Regions from separate parts of the Citrobacter europaeus genome, predicted to be linked through region 1. Evidence: predicted binding sites of a transcription regulator. Region 1 holds the regulator's gene; each other region holds the start of a gene.
The links. Region 1 encodes Fur, which represses iron uptake genes when iron is present. Its sites were predicted from a motif close to ATAATAATGAGAACNACTATCAA; they were not measured.
Positions count from the first base shown of each region.

Region 2: a site for Fur is predicted at 1,943-1,965, ahead of sufA (Fe-S cluster assembly scaffold SufA). Genes of this name have one in related genera too.
Region 3: a site for Fur is predicted at 1,764-1,786, ahead of exbB (tol-pal system-associated acyl-CoA thioesterase). Genes of this name have one in related genera too.

Region 1 is NZ_CP148084.1:3,545,128-3,549,504, reverse strand. It holds gene tcuA (FAD-dependent tricarballylate dehydrogenase TcuA) at 1-1,304, opposite strand, end outside; gene tcuR (tricarballylate utilization LysR family transcriptional regulator TcuR) at 1,402-2,328, opposite strand; gene fur (ferric iron uptake transcriptional regulator) at 2,457-2,903, opposite strand; gene WHR59_RS16785 (ryhB-regulated fur leader peptide) at 2,896-2,982, opposite strand; gene fldA (flavodoxin FldA) at 3,193-3,723, opposite strand; gene ybfE (LexA regulated protein) at 3,879-4,166, opposite strand; gene ybfF (esterase) at 4,295-4,377, opposite strand, start outside.
Region 2 is NZ_CP148084.1:2,323,952-2,328,328, reverse strand. It holds gene sufC (Fe-S cluster assembly ATPase SufC) at 1-22, opposite strand, end outside; gene sufB (Fe-S cluster assembly protein SufB) at 39-1,526, opposite strand; gene sufA (Fe-S cluster assembly scaffold SufA) at 1,535-1,903, opposite strand; gene WHR59_RS10935 (LysR family transcriptional regulator) at 2,389-3,264, opposite strand; gene WHR59_RS10930 (Vmh family MBL fold metallo-hydrolase) at 3,387-4,238, shown strand; gene WHR59_RS10925 (YdiH family protein) at 4,306-4,377, opposite strand, start outside.
Region 3 is NZ_CP148084.1:754,910-759,286, forward strand. It holds gene yghB (DedA family general envelope maintenance protein YghB) at 1-278, opposite strand, end outside; gene metC (cystathionine beta-lyase) at 410-1,597, opposite strand; gene exbB (tol-pal system-associated acyl-CoA thioesterase) at 1,848-2,582, shown strand; gene exbD (TonB system transport protein ExbD) at 2,589-3,014, shown strand; gene WHR59_RS03585 (hypothetical protein) at 3,085-3,492, opposite strand; gene WHR59_RS03590 (hypothetical protein) at 3,494-3,898, opposite strand; gene WHR59_RS03595 (ESA_00282 family adhesion-associated protein) at 4,003-4,377, shown strand, end outside.

The sequences.
Region 1 (4,377 bases):
GTGTAGCCCTTGCCCAGCACGTTGCCTGCCATCATCTCTCCGGCGACGAACAGGTTACGGCTTGGCTGCCCGGCAAAGTGAACGGCAGCGCGCTCGTTCACTTTTAACCCGAGATAGGTGAAGGTGATCCCTGGTCGCAGGGCATAGCCGTAGTATGGCGGTTGGTCCAGCGGTCGTGCCCAGTGCGTTTTCGCGGGTAGCAAATCTTTGGTGGCGCAGTTATCCAGAACGGTATGGTCGAACTGGCCGGGCTGGCAGGCGTTGTTGTACTCCGTCACGGTGTGGGTAAAGCGTTCACCATTCAGCCCCAACTGATGAGCCAGTTCTGCCAGCGTATTGGCCTGTGCGCCAGGAAAGACCGGAGGCATGAAGTGGCCGATGGCTTTACTGTCGATGATGGAGTAACCAATCTGCCCTGGCTGTTGAGCGACCAGACGTCCCCAGATGGCGTAGCGTTTCGGCCAGAAATCTTCGCCCTCATCATAAAAACGCTCAGCGTCACGGTTGACGACTATGCCGAGCGAAACGCAGTCCACGCGGGTGCAAATTCCGCCGTCATATAATGGCGCTCTGGCGTCAATGGCTACGCAGTGTGACTGGGAGGGTTCGCCGATAATGTCGGCTCCGGCATCCATCATAAATTTGAGCAGTACGCCCTGGTTAAAGCGCGTACCGCGAATCAGGAAGTTATCCGCAGGCCACTCGCCGCGCTCGTTCTCTCCCCACGCTTCTCGCAGCCATTCGCGGTTAGACTCAAACCCGCCCGCGGCAAGCACGCAGGATTTCGCTGTGATACGCTCGTTGCCTGACAGCGCCGCCACGAACTCGCCATTGTGCAGTTCAAGCGCCTGCACCGGTGTGTTATAGCGGATTTGTACGCCCAGCTTTTCTGCGCTGCGATAATAGGCATTCACGAGAGCTTTACCGCCCCCCATAAAAAAAGCGTTGGTTCGCGCCACGTGTAAAGCGCCAGAGAGTGGAGGCTGAAAATTGACGCCGTGCTGGCGCATCCAGTCGCGGCAATGTGATGAGGTACGGATCACCAGACGCGCCAGGGCTTCGTTGGTATTTCCTTCTGTTACGCGCTGCAGGTCTTGCCAGAACTCCTCTTCCGGATAGCTTTCTACCAGCACATCCTGCGGCGCATCATGCATACAGCGCAGATTACGCGTGTGTTGGGAATTTCCCCCACGCCATTCCCGGGGAGCCGCTTCGAGTAGTAAAACGGAAGCGCCTTGCTCCCGGGCGGTAAGGGCAGCGCATAAGGCAGCATTGCCACCGCCAATCACCAGAACATCAACCATCGTATACTCCATTACCATTTAACTAATTGTTAAATTTGTAATTGAAATGTATACGTGCGGCTTGTGCGGGCGCTATGACGTAGCGCTAAAGAGGGCTTTAGTTATTGTAAAGGATGGCACCTGGCCAGCTTCCTGCTTCTACCAGTTGATGCATCACTTTCGTCAGTACCACGCGGGCAGCGAGGCCCGCCGGGGTGAGCTCATCGTCAGATAGGCTCACCAGAAAATTGGGGCGGCTAAGTATCGGATTATGGACGCCGATCACTCTTAGCGTCTCTTTATCGAGATGGGAAATCGCCGCTCCGGGTTGAAGAGTGGCGCCAATGCCACTGCGCACGGCGCGCATCAGCAGCGCCAGACCATCAATTTCTGTAGCGATCTCAATGTTCAGCGCGTGTTCCTGACTAATTGCCTCCAGCCTGCCGCGCAGACCGTGGCCTGGGCTTGGCATTATCAATGGAATACTCGCCAGTTGGGCAGGCGCAATATTGTCATCGGCAATATCAGCCAGTAGGGCATGGGTCCCAATCAAAAACAGCCGTTCTTCGAGAATCGGTCTGGCACTCCAGCGCAGGATCTTTTCTTTTTGAAACACCACAGCCAGATCAATCTGGCGGGTATTAATCATCCGTTCCAGATTACCAGAGAGACTTTCCACCACGTGCAGGCGAACATCGCTATAGCTTTCCCGCATGGCGTGAATAAAAGGCATACCGAGAACGGAAGCGGTACTGGGAGCCATACCGACGCTGACGTGCCCGGAAAGCCGGGACTCTCGTGCGGCGAGGATCGCATCGTCTGCGTGACGGAGCGCCAGCTGCGCCTGGGAGTAAAAAGCCAGTCCGGCGCTGGTCGGCGTCACGCCTCGCGAGGTGCGCTGCAGCAGGCGAATAGCGAGTTCGTTTTCCAGACGCGACATTTGCTGGCTGAGTGCCGAAACCCCGATATTGAGATCGAGCGCCGCGCTACCCATGCTGCCGGTTTCTACAATGCGCACAAAATAGCGTAGCTGGCGAAGTTCCATTTCGACTCTCCGGAAGGGGCAATTGATTTTTACATTAAAGCAACACAGGAGCGGAGGGAAGGGGAAAAGGGCAGGTAACGCCCATAAAAAAAGCCAACCGGAGGGTTGGCTTTTCAGAAAGCATTACATTATTTGCCGTCGTGGGCGTGCTCATCTTCGCGGCAATCGCCTTCGGCGCAGTGACCGTAAAGATAGAGGCTATGGTTAGTTAAGCGAATGCCATGTTTAGCCGCAATCTCACGCTGGCGGGCTTCGATGGAATCATCGCTGAACTCGACCACTTTGCCGCAGTCAAGGCAGATGAGGTGATCGTGATGATGCTGTTGAGTCAGTTCGAAGACGGATTTACCACCTTCAAAATTATGGCGGGTCACGATACCGGCATCATCAAACTGGTTCAGCACGCGATACACGGTCGCCAGACCAATTTCTTCACCCATATCGATCAGGCGTTTGTATAAGTCTTCCGCACTGACGTGATGGTTATCCGGTTCCTGAAGAACTTCCAGAATTTTTAAACGAGGAAGCGTTACTTTCAGGCCAGCCTTCTTTAATGCGGTATTGTTGTCAGTCATGCGGAATCTGTCCTGTAGCTAAACGATTCACTTCATTAACAGAAGTGACAGAAATTGCACTTGAGATAATGCGATTCATTATAGAACTGCCATGGCTAAATGAAAACTGCAAGTCTCTGGCATATATTGTTAATCAAAACGTGGTATCGCCGACAAACACACTGTGCAACACCCGATTGGCATCCAGCCATTGTACAGGGTCAGACGAAAAAGTTACAAATTTGTAGCAATTATTTTGATTGGTTTTATCTATTGATGCGGCGCAGATGGAAATCTGCGCCGCACGAAATCAGGCATTGATGATTTCGTCGAGGTGCAGCTCTTCAGAGATCTGCTTAACCCATTTTTCTACGCGCTCAGCGGTCAGTTCAGGCTGGCGATCTTCATCGATAGCCAGACCGACAAAGTGGTCGTCGTCAGCCAGACCTTTGGACGCTTCAAAGTGATAACCCGCTGTCGGCCAGTGACCAACGATGGTTGCGCCGCGCGGTTCGATGATGTCGCGAATTGTGCCTAACGCATCGCAGAAATATTCTGCGTAATCTTCCTGGTCGCCGCAGCCGAACAATGCAACCAGTTTGCCGTTAAAATCAATGTCTTCGAGGGTTGGGAAGAAATCGTCCCAGTCACACTGCGCTTCACCGTAGTACCAGGTTGGGATGCCGAGTAGCAGAATGTCATACCCTTCGAGGTCTTCTTTGCTGCTTTTTGCAATGTCATGAACATCGGCAACGTCTTTACCAAGCTGTTTTTGAATCATTTTTGCGATGTTTTCGGTGTTACCGGTGTCGCTGCCGAAAAAGATGCCAGTGATTGCCATGAGTAAAATAACCTCTTGAAACTTATTGAAATGGTGGTGGCGCATTGCCCACGGATAAGGGCAATCATAGCAGAACAGTCAGGCATGCGGAAACAGCAAACACGCAGGACTGCACTCTGTGCTACACGATTTATGATTTAGAGCAGAAATTCAGACTAAGCCTGACCGCGCAATGCGCTGAGTTGGGCCATCAGCATCTCTTCGATGAGTTCACTGCGACTCATATTGCGCGCCTCGGCCAGCTCGTTCAGAGCGTCAACGGCATCAGCGTTCAGTTTCAGTTCGACACGCTTAAGCCCGCGAACTTTATCGCGTTTAAGCTGATTACGTTTGTTAATACGTAACTGTTCATCACGCGAGAGCGGATTAGTTTTGGGTCGTCCCGGGCGACGCTCCTGCGCGAACAGATCTAATGTCGTACGGTCCGTTTGTTCTTTGGCCATGATCTTGGTGACTTCGGGGAAACAATCAGCCAGGCGTCTGCCCGGATGGATAGCGCGCCATAATACATCAGCAGGGGGGACACGCCAACGCCCACGCGCGTAATCGCGCGCAGACGCTGAGTTTTTAATCAGTTAGCCTGCTCGTCCAGATAACGACGGATGGCGCGCAGCACCGCCTCCGGTTTTTCTGCATGCACCCAATGACCCGCGC
Region 2 (4,377 bases), 1.2 Mb from region 1:
GTAAATCTTTGATGCTTAGCATGTGCTTTCCTTAAATTTTAACCGACGCTGTGTTCAAGGCTTATGGCGAGCAGTTTTTGCGCTTCCACGGCAAATTCCAGCGGCAGTTCAGAGAACACGTCTTTACAGAAACCATTCACGATCATCGAAATGGCATCCTCTTCGCTGATGCCGCGCTGCAGGCAGTAAAACAGCTGGTCTTCACCAATACGCGACGTTGTGGCTTCGTGCTCAAGCTGGGCGCTATTGTTACGACACTCGACATACGGGAAGGTGTGCGCCCCACAATCCGCGCCGATCAGCATCGAATCGCATTGGGTATAGTTGCGGGCATTGGTGGCGGTCGGCATGATCTTCACCAAACCGCGATAGCTGTTCTGGCTGTGTCCGGCGGAGATCCCTTTCGAGATAATGGTCGATTTGGTGTTCTTGCCGATGTGGATCATCTTGGTGCCGGTATCGGCCTGCTGGTGACCACTGGTTAGCGCAACGGAATAGAATTCGCCGATAGAGTTGTCGCCACGCAGAATGCAGCTTGGGTATTTCCACGTAATGGCTGAGCCGGTTTCCGACTGCGTCCACGACATTTTGCTGTTTTCGCCTTCGCACAGAGCGCGCTTGGTAACGAAGTTTAAAATGCCGCCAGTGTTACCATCGCCAGGGAACCAGTTTTGTACCGTCGAGTATTTCACTTCGGCATCTTTGTGGATGATGACCTCCACCACCGCGGCATGCAGCTGGTAGCTGTCACGCACCGGGGCTGAACAGCCTTCGATATAGCTGACGTAGCTGCCCTCATCCGCAACCAGAATGGTGCGTTCAAACTGCCCGGTTTTTTCCGCATTGATACGGAAATAGGTCGACAGTTCCATTGGGCAACGCACACCTTTCGGTACATAGATAAACGTACCGTCGGATGCCACCGCCGCATTCAGCGCGGCAAAGAAATTGTCATTACCTGGTACCACCGTGCCCAGATACTGTTTTACCAGCTCAGGGTGATCGTGAATCGCCTCACCGAACGAACAGAAAATAATGCCCTGTTCCGCCAGTTTGTCACGATAGGTGGTCGCTACCGACACCGAGTCAAAAATGGCATCAACCGCCACCTCTTTGCCTTCGCGGACCGGCACGCCAAGCTGTTCAAATGCGTCCTCAACCTCTTTGCTTAAAAACGCATTCGCCCCCGTTTGCTGTACCGCTCCCGGCTCAGATGCGCAGGTTTCATCGCAATTGCCGCAGGACGGCGCGGAGTAATAGCTATACTCCTGGTAATTCAGTTTGTCGTAATGCGCTTTCAGCCAGTGCGGCTCTTCCATGGAGAGCCATGCGTTAAAGGCATTCAGGCGAAATTCCAGCATCCAGTCGGGTTCATTTCGTTTTGCCGAAATCGCACGCACGACATCTTCGTTGATCCCTTTCGCCAGCTCATCAGTTTGCAGTTGGGTGAAGAAGCCCTCTTTATAATTAAGGTGCCCGCCAGCCCAGGTGTTGACATCGTCAGTTGCTTCAGTATTACGAGACATAGTACCGCCTATACCCCAAAACTTTCGCCACAGCCGCATTCGTTCTGGGCTTTCGGGTTATGAAATTTAAATAACTGATTTAATCCTTCGCGAACGAAATCGACCTCTGTACCGTCGATAAACGGCATCGCCTGTAACGGCACATAAAGTCTGGCGCCATCCGTTTCAAACAACAGATCGTCTTTTTGGACCTCGCGGACGGTGTCCAGCACGTAGCCGAATCCCGCACATCCCGTTTGCTTCACGCCTAAACGCACGCCCAACATGTCGGGTTGCTTTGCTACCAGCTCGCGGATATGCGCCGCAGCCGCTGGCGTTAACGTCAGTCCACGCCAGGCAAAATCGTCCGGGTTAAATGTTCCTGAATGCAATTCCATAGAGTTACCTCGAGTCACTAGCTTTGAAGCTATAACACCATGTTAGTGATAATGATTATCACTTCAACCCCTCAACAGCAGGGGCATTCGGGTTAATCGCCCTTTTTGACTACTTTTACTAAGCATAGACCCTGCAGCGTGGGTTTACAGGGATGGAATTTTTTGTTCAATACATTGATTAACAATGGATTATAAAAATCCAATCGTTCAGGCAGGTCAAATATTAAAAGATGTATAGATAATGTCTATTTAAGAGATAGGTGGGGATGACCGGAGGAAAATACAATTCTAATAATGAACAAACAAAAAACCCTTAAGTCTGCTTGCTGGCAGGCTTAAGGGTTCCGGCCCCATCCGGCGCTTATCTCCGGCACTCACGATGGCTTAGCTCTTGAAGGGGCGATAAGAAGAATCTCATACACTGAACAGTTTTTTTTAACACTAATGGCGGTTTGACTATTTTATAAGCACGTTTAGCCACCCAGTTAGCACTCTGGTTCACTAAGCGCATCCAGCAACAGGCGCAACCCTGCTGGCTGATGCTCTCGAGAAAGGTATAAACCATATATCGGCAGGCATTTAGGTTGAAGCTCGGGCAATAGTCTAATCAGTTTTCTCTGTGCCAGCCCTTCTCGCGCCTCCAGTTCAGGCACCAACGCAACGCCTATTCCCGCCAACGCCGACTCACAAAGTAGCGAAGAGATCCCGGCGCTCAAATTACCTCTGATTGCAGCAGAGACAGCCTGGCCCTGGGCATCCAGAAAGTGCCAGGATTTTCCAGCAAAACCGCTGTAGTAGAGACAATTATGCTGCGTAAGATCATCGATAGTCTCTGGAGTGCCATGCTGATGCAGATAATCAACAGACGCACAGAGCACCGATTTACAGTCGCCAAGGCGACGGGCGATAGTCCCTGGCTCGGGGTTTTCCGTTATACGGATCGCCACATCAATACGTTCTCCCACGAGGCTTACCGGTTGGTTATTGATCTCCACCTCGATACGCAGTTGCGGATACCTCGCCAGAAAAGCGGGCAGAACCGGCGCTAAGATATGCAAGGCAGTAAAATGTGCACAGGCCACACGTAACGTGCCGGACGGCGTTTGTGCGGCGCTGGCGGCGCCAATATCCAGCGAAAGTTGCGCCAGAGAACGTGTTTTCAGTAATGCCTCTTCACCCGCTGGCGTGATCGTCAAACGGCGCGACGAACGATGGATAAGCCTTGTCCCCGCCCATTTCTCCATCTCGTCGAGATATCGACTGACCATCGGGCGCGACAACCCCAATGCGCGCGCGGCGGCACTCAGACTGCCCAAATCACAGATATGGTTGAATACCGTTGCCGCCATCACTCTGTCCATTGCATCCCATCCGATCGTTTTACGAAACTCAGCATGTCCTAATGAGGGAATTCTAACAGATACGAATATGCTTAAAATACGGGAACTATCAAAAGACAATTCCCTGCATAAGGTTACCTGGTATGAAAGTTAAATCTCTGGCCCTGTTATTACCTCTGTTTGCGTCTTCAGCTTTTGCCGCACCGCTACAGCTCGACGTCTATAATCCGCAGGATAAGGCTATTTTCCCAGTCTCTTCGACGCTGGTGTCTGGCCCTAAAGAGGCGATTTTGTTTGACGCCCAGTTCAGCACCAAAGATGGCGAACAACTGGTGCAGATGATTCGCGCCAGCGGTAAAACGCTGAAGGCTATCGTGATCACTTCCGGCGATCCGGATTTCTATTTCGGTCTGCAGCCCATCGTCAACGCGTTCCCGCAGGTAAAAGTTCTGGCAACACCGCACGTAGTAGACCATATCCGCGCCACCAAAGAGGCTAAGCTGCAGTTCTGGGGCCCGCAAATGAAGGACGGCGCGCCAACATCGCTCACCGTTCCACAGGCAACCACGCAAACGCATTTCACGATTGATGGCGAAACGCTGGAACTGCGTCATCCTGACGATTATGCAGCCTATGTCTGGATCCCGGCGAACCGTGCCATTATTGGCGGGACCGGCGTGGCTTCCGGGATTCACGTATGGACGGCGGATACACAGTCTGCAGAACAACGTAGCGCATGGCGTAGCGTACTGAGCGAAATGCAGAATTTACAGCCTACTCAGGTAGTTCCGGGCCATTACATTGGCGAACGCCCTGCGGGCGATAAGGCCATTCGCTTCACACATGACTATTTACAGTCGTTTGAGCAGGCGTTGGGGGCGAAGAAAGGTTCAGACTATGTGATTAAAACCATGACCGCAGCATGGCCGGGTCTTGCGGACGCAAGTTCTCTGGAGCTAAGTGCGAAGGTTAATAGCGGTGAGATGAAGTGGTAATTAAGATCTAAGGCAAAAAATAACCCCGAACGCGTGTCGGGGTTTTATTACGATAAGCATACCGGAATCAATGAACGCCCATGCGCCAGGCAAAATAGATCTCTTCTTTCAATTCAGTTGAAGAGAGCGCCAACAGATC
Region 3 (4,377 bases), 2.3 Mb from region 1:
AGCCAGCGTCCCTGAATGTAGCTTAGCCAGCAGCCCAGACTGGCGGCGGCAGTCAGAATAGCTATGGTAGGTAAAAAACTCATCACGTCCTGAGCGATCAGCGCCCCTGCCAGCAATAACAGGCTGTCTCCGGGTAAAAAGGAGGCGGGTAGCAGACCATTTTCTAAAAACAGTGTGGCGAACATGACGAAGTAAACCACGCTCACAACGTGCGGATCCGCCAGCGCGGCAAAATCGTGTTGCCAGAGCGCGGAGACAATATCTTGAATGACTACCATGGACTTTCCTGTGGAACAGCGTTTATGTGTGGATTGTACTCCTGAATTGTCCGGGATGCCTTGATCCCGGACGCAACAATTGCAGACTTTTCCACCAGAAGTGTCTGCATATATGTCCATCTGTGGCAATTTTACTCGATTCGGGCAAATCCTGCGGCCAAATCGGCAATCAGATCGTCAACATTCTCTAAACCAATATGCAAACGGATGAGCGTTCCGCTGAAGTCCACCTCACCTTGCGGACGGATAGCGGCAATGTGTTCCGGCTGGTTAGCGAGGATCAGCGACTCAAAACCACCCCAGGAGTAGGCCATGCTGAACAGGCTGAAGTGATCCAAATACGCGGCAAGCTCCTCATGATTGAGTTTCTTATTCAATACAAAGGAGAACAGGCCGCTGCAGCCGGTGAAATCACGCTTCCAGAATTCGTGACCTTTACTGCCGGGAAGCGCCGGGTGATTTACGCGGGCGACCTGCGGATGGCTGGCCAGCCACTCGGCGACCTTTACGCTGCTTTCATGGTGCTGACGCAGGCGAACGCTCAGCGTACGCAGTCCACGGCTGGTCATATAGGCGGTATCGGCGTCCAGCATTTGCCCCATCAGATAGGCATTTTCGCGCAGTTGATCCCAGCAGCGGGCATTAGATACCGCCGTGCCGACCATGCCGTCGGAATGACCAATCAGATATTTGGTACCTGCCTGAATAGAAATATCGATACCAAAATCCAGCGCTTTGAACAGCACCCCGGCAGCCCAGGTGTTATCAATCATGATGATAGCATCCGGCGCGACGCGTCTGACGGCGGCAACAATAGCTGGAACATCATGCACTTCCATAGTGACAGAGCCGGGAGATTCCAGAAATACGACTTTCGTGTTCGGCTGAATGTGCTTCACTATACCGGCGCCAACCAGCGGATCGAACCAGCCGGTGGACACGCCGAGCTTGCCGAGAATTTTGGTGCAGAAATCCTGGCTGGGTTCATAGGCGGTGTTGGTCATTAGCACATGATCCCCTTGCTCCACAAAGGCGAGGATGGTGTTGGCAACGGCCGCTGCGCCGCAGGGGAACAAGGCGCAACCTGCACCGCCTTCCAGTTCGCACATCGCTTCCTGCAGGGAGAAATGCGTCAGGGTTCCGCGACGGCCATAGAAAAGCCCACCGTTAGCCCGGTTATGCGTAGCCTGCTTTTTGGCCTCGACGGTGTCAAACACCAGCGAAGAAGCGCGCTGGATCACGCTATTTACCGAGCCCAGCGTGTACTTTTTACTGCGTCCTGCGTGGACGAGTTTGGTTTCAAGTTGTTTATCTGCCATGTTGTCTGACCTGTTTTTATACGTCTGGATGTCTAAACTACCATGAATCTAAGGTGACGCATCCTGCGGAACGGTCATACAGTAGAAAATAATCTCAAAATGCTTCTGGTGACTTTTTTACTGCGTAAGCGCAAGGAAAAGAAACCAAAGGTGCGGCAATATGTAAATAGTAATGAGAACGACTATCAATTCGACGTCTTTTTGATATCATTACGCTCAGATTTTGTGATTTGCGTCCTGGAGATACAGAGTGGGTAATAATTTGATGCAGACGGATCTTTCCGTCTGGGGTATGTATCAGCACGCCGATATCGTGGTTAAGTGCGTGATGATTGGGCTGATTTTGGCGTCAGTGGTCACCTGGGCTATCTTCTTTAGTAAGAGCCTTGAGTTCTTTACTCAGAAACGCCGCCTTAAGCGTGAGCAGCAACTGCTGGCGGAAGCCCGCTCTTTAGATAGGGCAAGTGAGATTGCCGCAGGATTCGATGGCAAAAGCCTGGGCGCACAGTTGGTTTATGAAGCGCAGAACGAACTGGAACTGTCAGAAGGCAGCGACGACAACGAAGGTATCAAAGAGCGTACCGGCTTCCGTCTGGAGCGTCGTGTGGCGGCGGTAGGCCGTCATATGGGTCGCGGTAACGGATACCTGGCCACTATCGGGGCTATCTCTCCATTCGTGGGTCTGTTTGGTACCGTATGGGGTATCATGAATAGCTTCATCGGGATCGCACAAACCCAAACGACCAACCTGGCCGTTGTTGCGCCGGGTATCGCAGAAGCGCTATTAGCGACCGCGATCGGTCTGGTCGCGGCAATTCCTGCGGTCGTTATCTACAACATTTTCGCACGTCAGATTGGCAGCTATAAAGCGATGCTGGGCGATGTCGCGGCACAGGTGCTGTTGCTGCAAAGTCGCGATCTGGACCTGAATGCTAGCGCTTCTGCGCATCCAGTACGTGCTGCGCAGAAATTACGTGTAGGATGATGTTCCATGGCAATGAGCTTTAATGAAAACCTGGACGATAACGGTGAAATGCATGAAATCAACGTGACGCCGTTTATCGACGTTATGTTGGTTTTATTGATCATCTTTATGGTAGCCGCGCCGTTGGCAACGGTGGATGTGAAAGTGAATCTCCCTGCTTCCACCAGTACCCCGCAGCCGCGTCCGGAAAAACCGGTTTATCTGTCGGTAAAAGCCGATAAGAGTATGTTTATCGGCAATAATCAGGTGACGGACGACACCATGATTAGCGAATTAAATACGCTGACCGATGGGAAGAAAGACACTACGATTTTCTTCCGTGCGGATAAAACCGTCGATTATGAAACCATGATGAAAGTGATGGATACGCTGCATCAGGCGGGTTTCCTGAAAATTGGTCTGGTCGGTGAAGAGACCGTAAAAGCGAAGTAATCCTCGTTGCCGGGTAATGGTTGTCGCCTTACCCGGCCTGCAGCTCCTGTTCCAGCTCCTCCGCACGCCCTTATCTGTTCTCATCCAGTGCGACAGTCGTTATCCTGGTGGGTTCGTAGTTCCCCTCAGACAGTTTACGCGTCAGGCGTAAGGTGGCCGTTTCTCGCTTGAGTATATGCTGGTAAGTACTCTCCAGTCGGGCCATGATTTTGTCCCGCAGTTCTGGTTGCTGCTCCATAATGGCTTCAATCGCGGCGCCGTAGATCTCTTCCTTAGCCTGTAGTGCATAAATTTCACGGCGATTTTGCCATTTCATACGCACCAGTGCGGCAGGTATAGAAACTATTTCCTGGGCCACGCTTTCCAGCGTCGCGTTTTTATTGGCAATCAGCACGGCTAAATTTTGCTTTAAGACAAACTCATCGCTTTTATGGTCATCTAAAGCCAAATAAACATTATTATCCTCAACATCTTTCATTTTATTTATCTTCCAGAGAATAAAAAATAGGATCGCTGGTTTCGCGGGTAATTAAATTAAGCCAAATTTTATTGCCCTGCTCATTAACGGTGGCTGTTTTTGTGGACAAAATTTTACTTAATTCTTGAGCGTTGATGTCACCTTCCGCTTGTAGTGAATTGAGCAGGCGAGTGAATGACTCAATTTTTGCGGCACGAAACAGGCGCTCTTTTAAATGGCGGTCGCACTCTTCAAATAACATATTGCGTGCCTGGCCGGTAGCGGCAGAGCTAATCAAAATATCGGGTTCGTAATCACTTAATGTTCTCTTCCCCTGAGTCAAATTTTCACTATTATCTGCGGGGCTGGTATTGGATGAGGAGCAGGATAAGTGAAAACGCGAGGGAACAAGATGCTCGGGAAGCATGTTGAAATATCCTTTGATGCCAATGAGATGTTGTTTTAATTAAACCAGGCCGCGTTGACAATAGCATGGCGTAATTTTAAAATCAAAAAAAATGGAGCCAGTATATGAACAGTATATTTTATTCTGTTATTACCCTGCTATTGCTTACCTGCGGGGTACTTTTGTTGATGCGCAGTGCAAATAAAAACCGAGAAACAGAAAATGGGTACTCTGAAAATCAGCCGGAAATGCTGAGTAAAGAAGAGGGGGAGGATCATTTTTCGCTACTGATGAATTCGATTACCCCGGTATGGTATTGGCGCGTTAATCACGAATATATCGATTTTATCCATTCGACGATCAAACGGATGACAATGGTAGAGTTGAATGAGACGCCAGGGCTATTTGATGCACAGCGGCGTTGTAGCGATCTCAACTCTGCGGTGTATAAATATTACGATAATATTAAAAAGCGCTGTCTGAGCGGTGAGAAAGTCCCG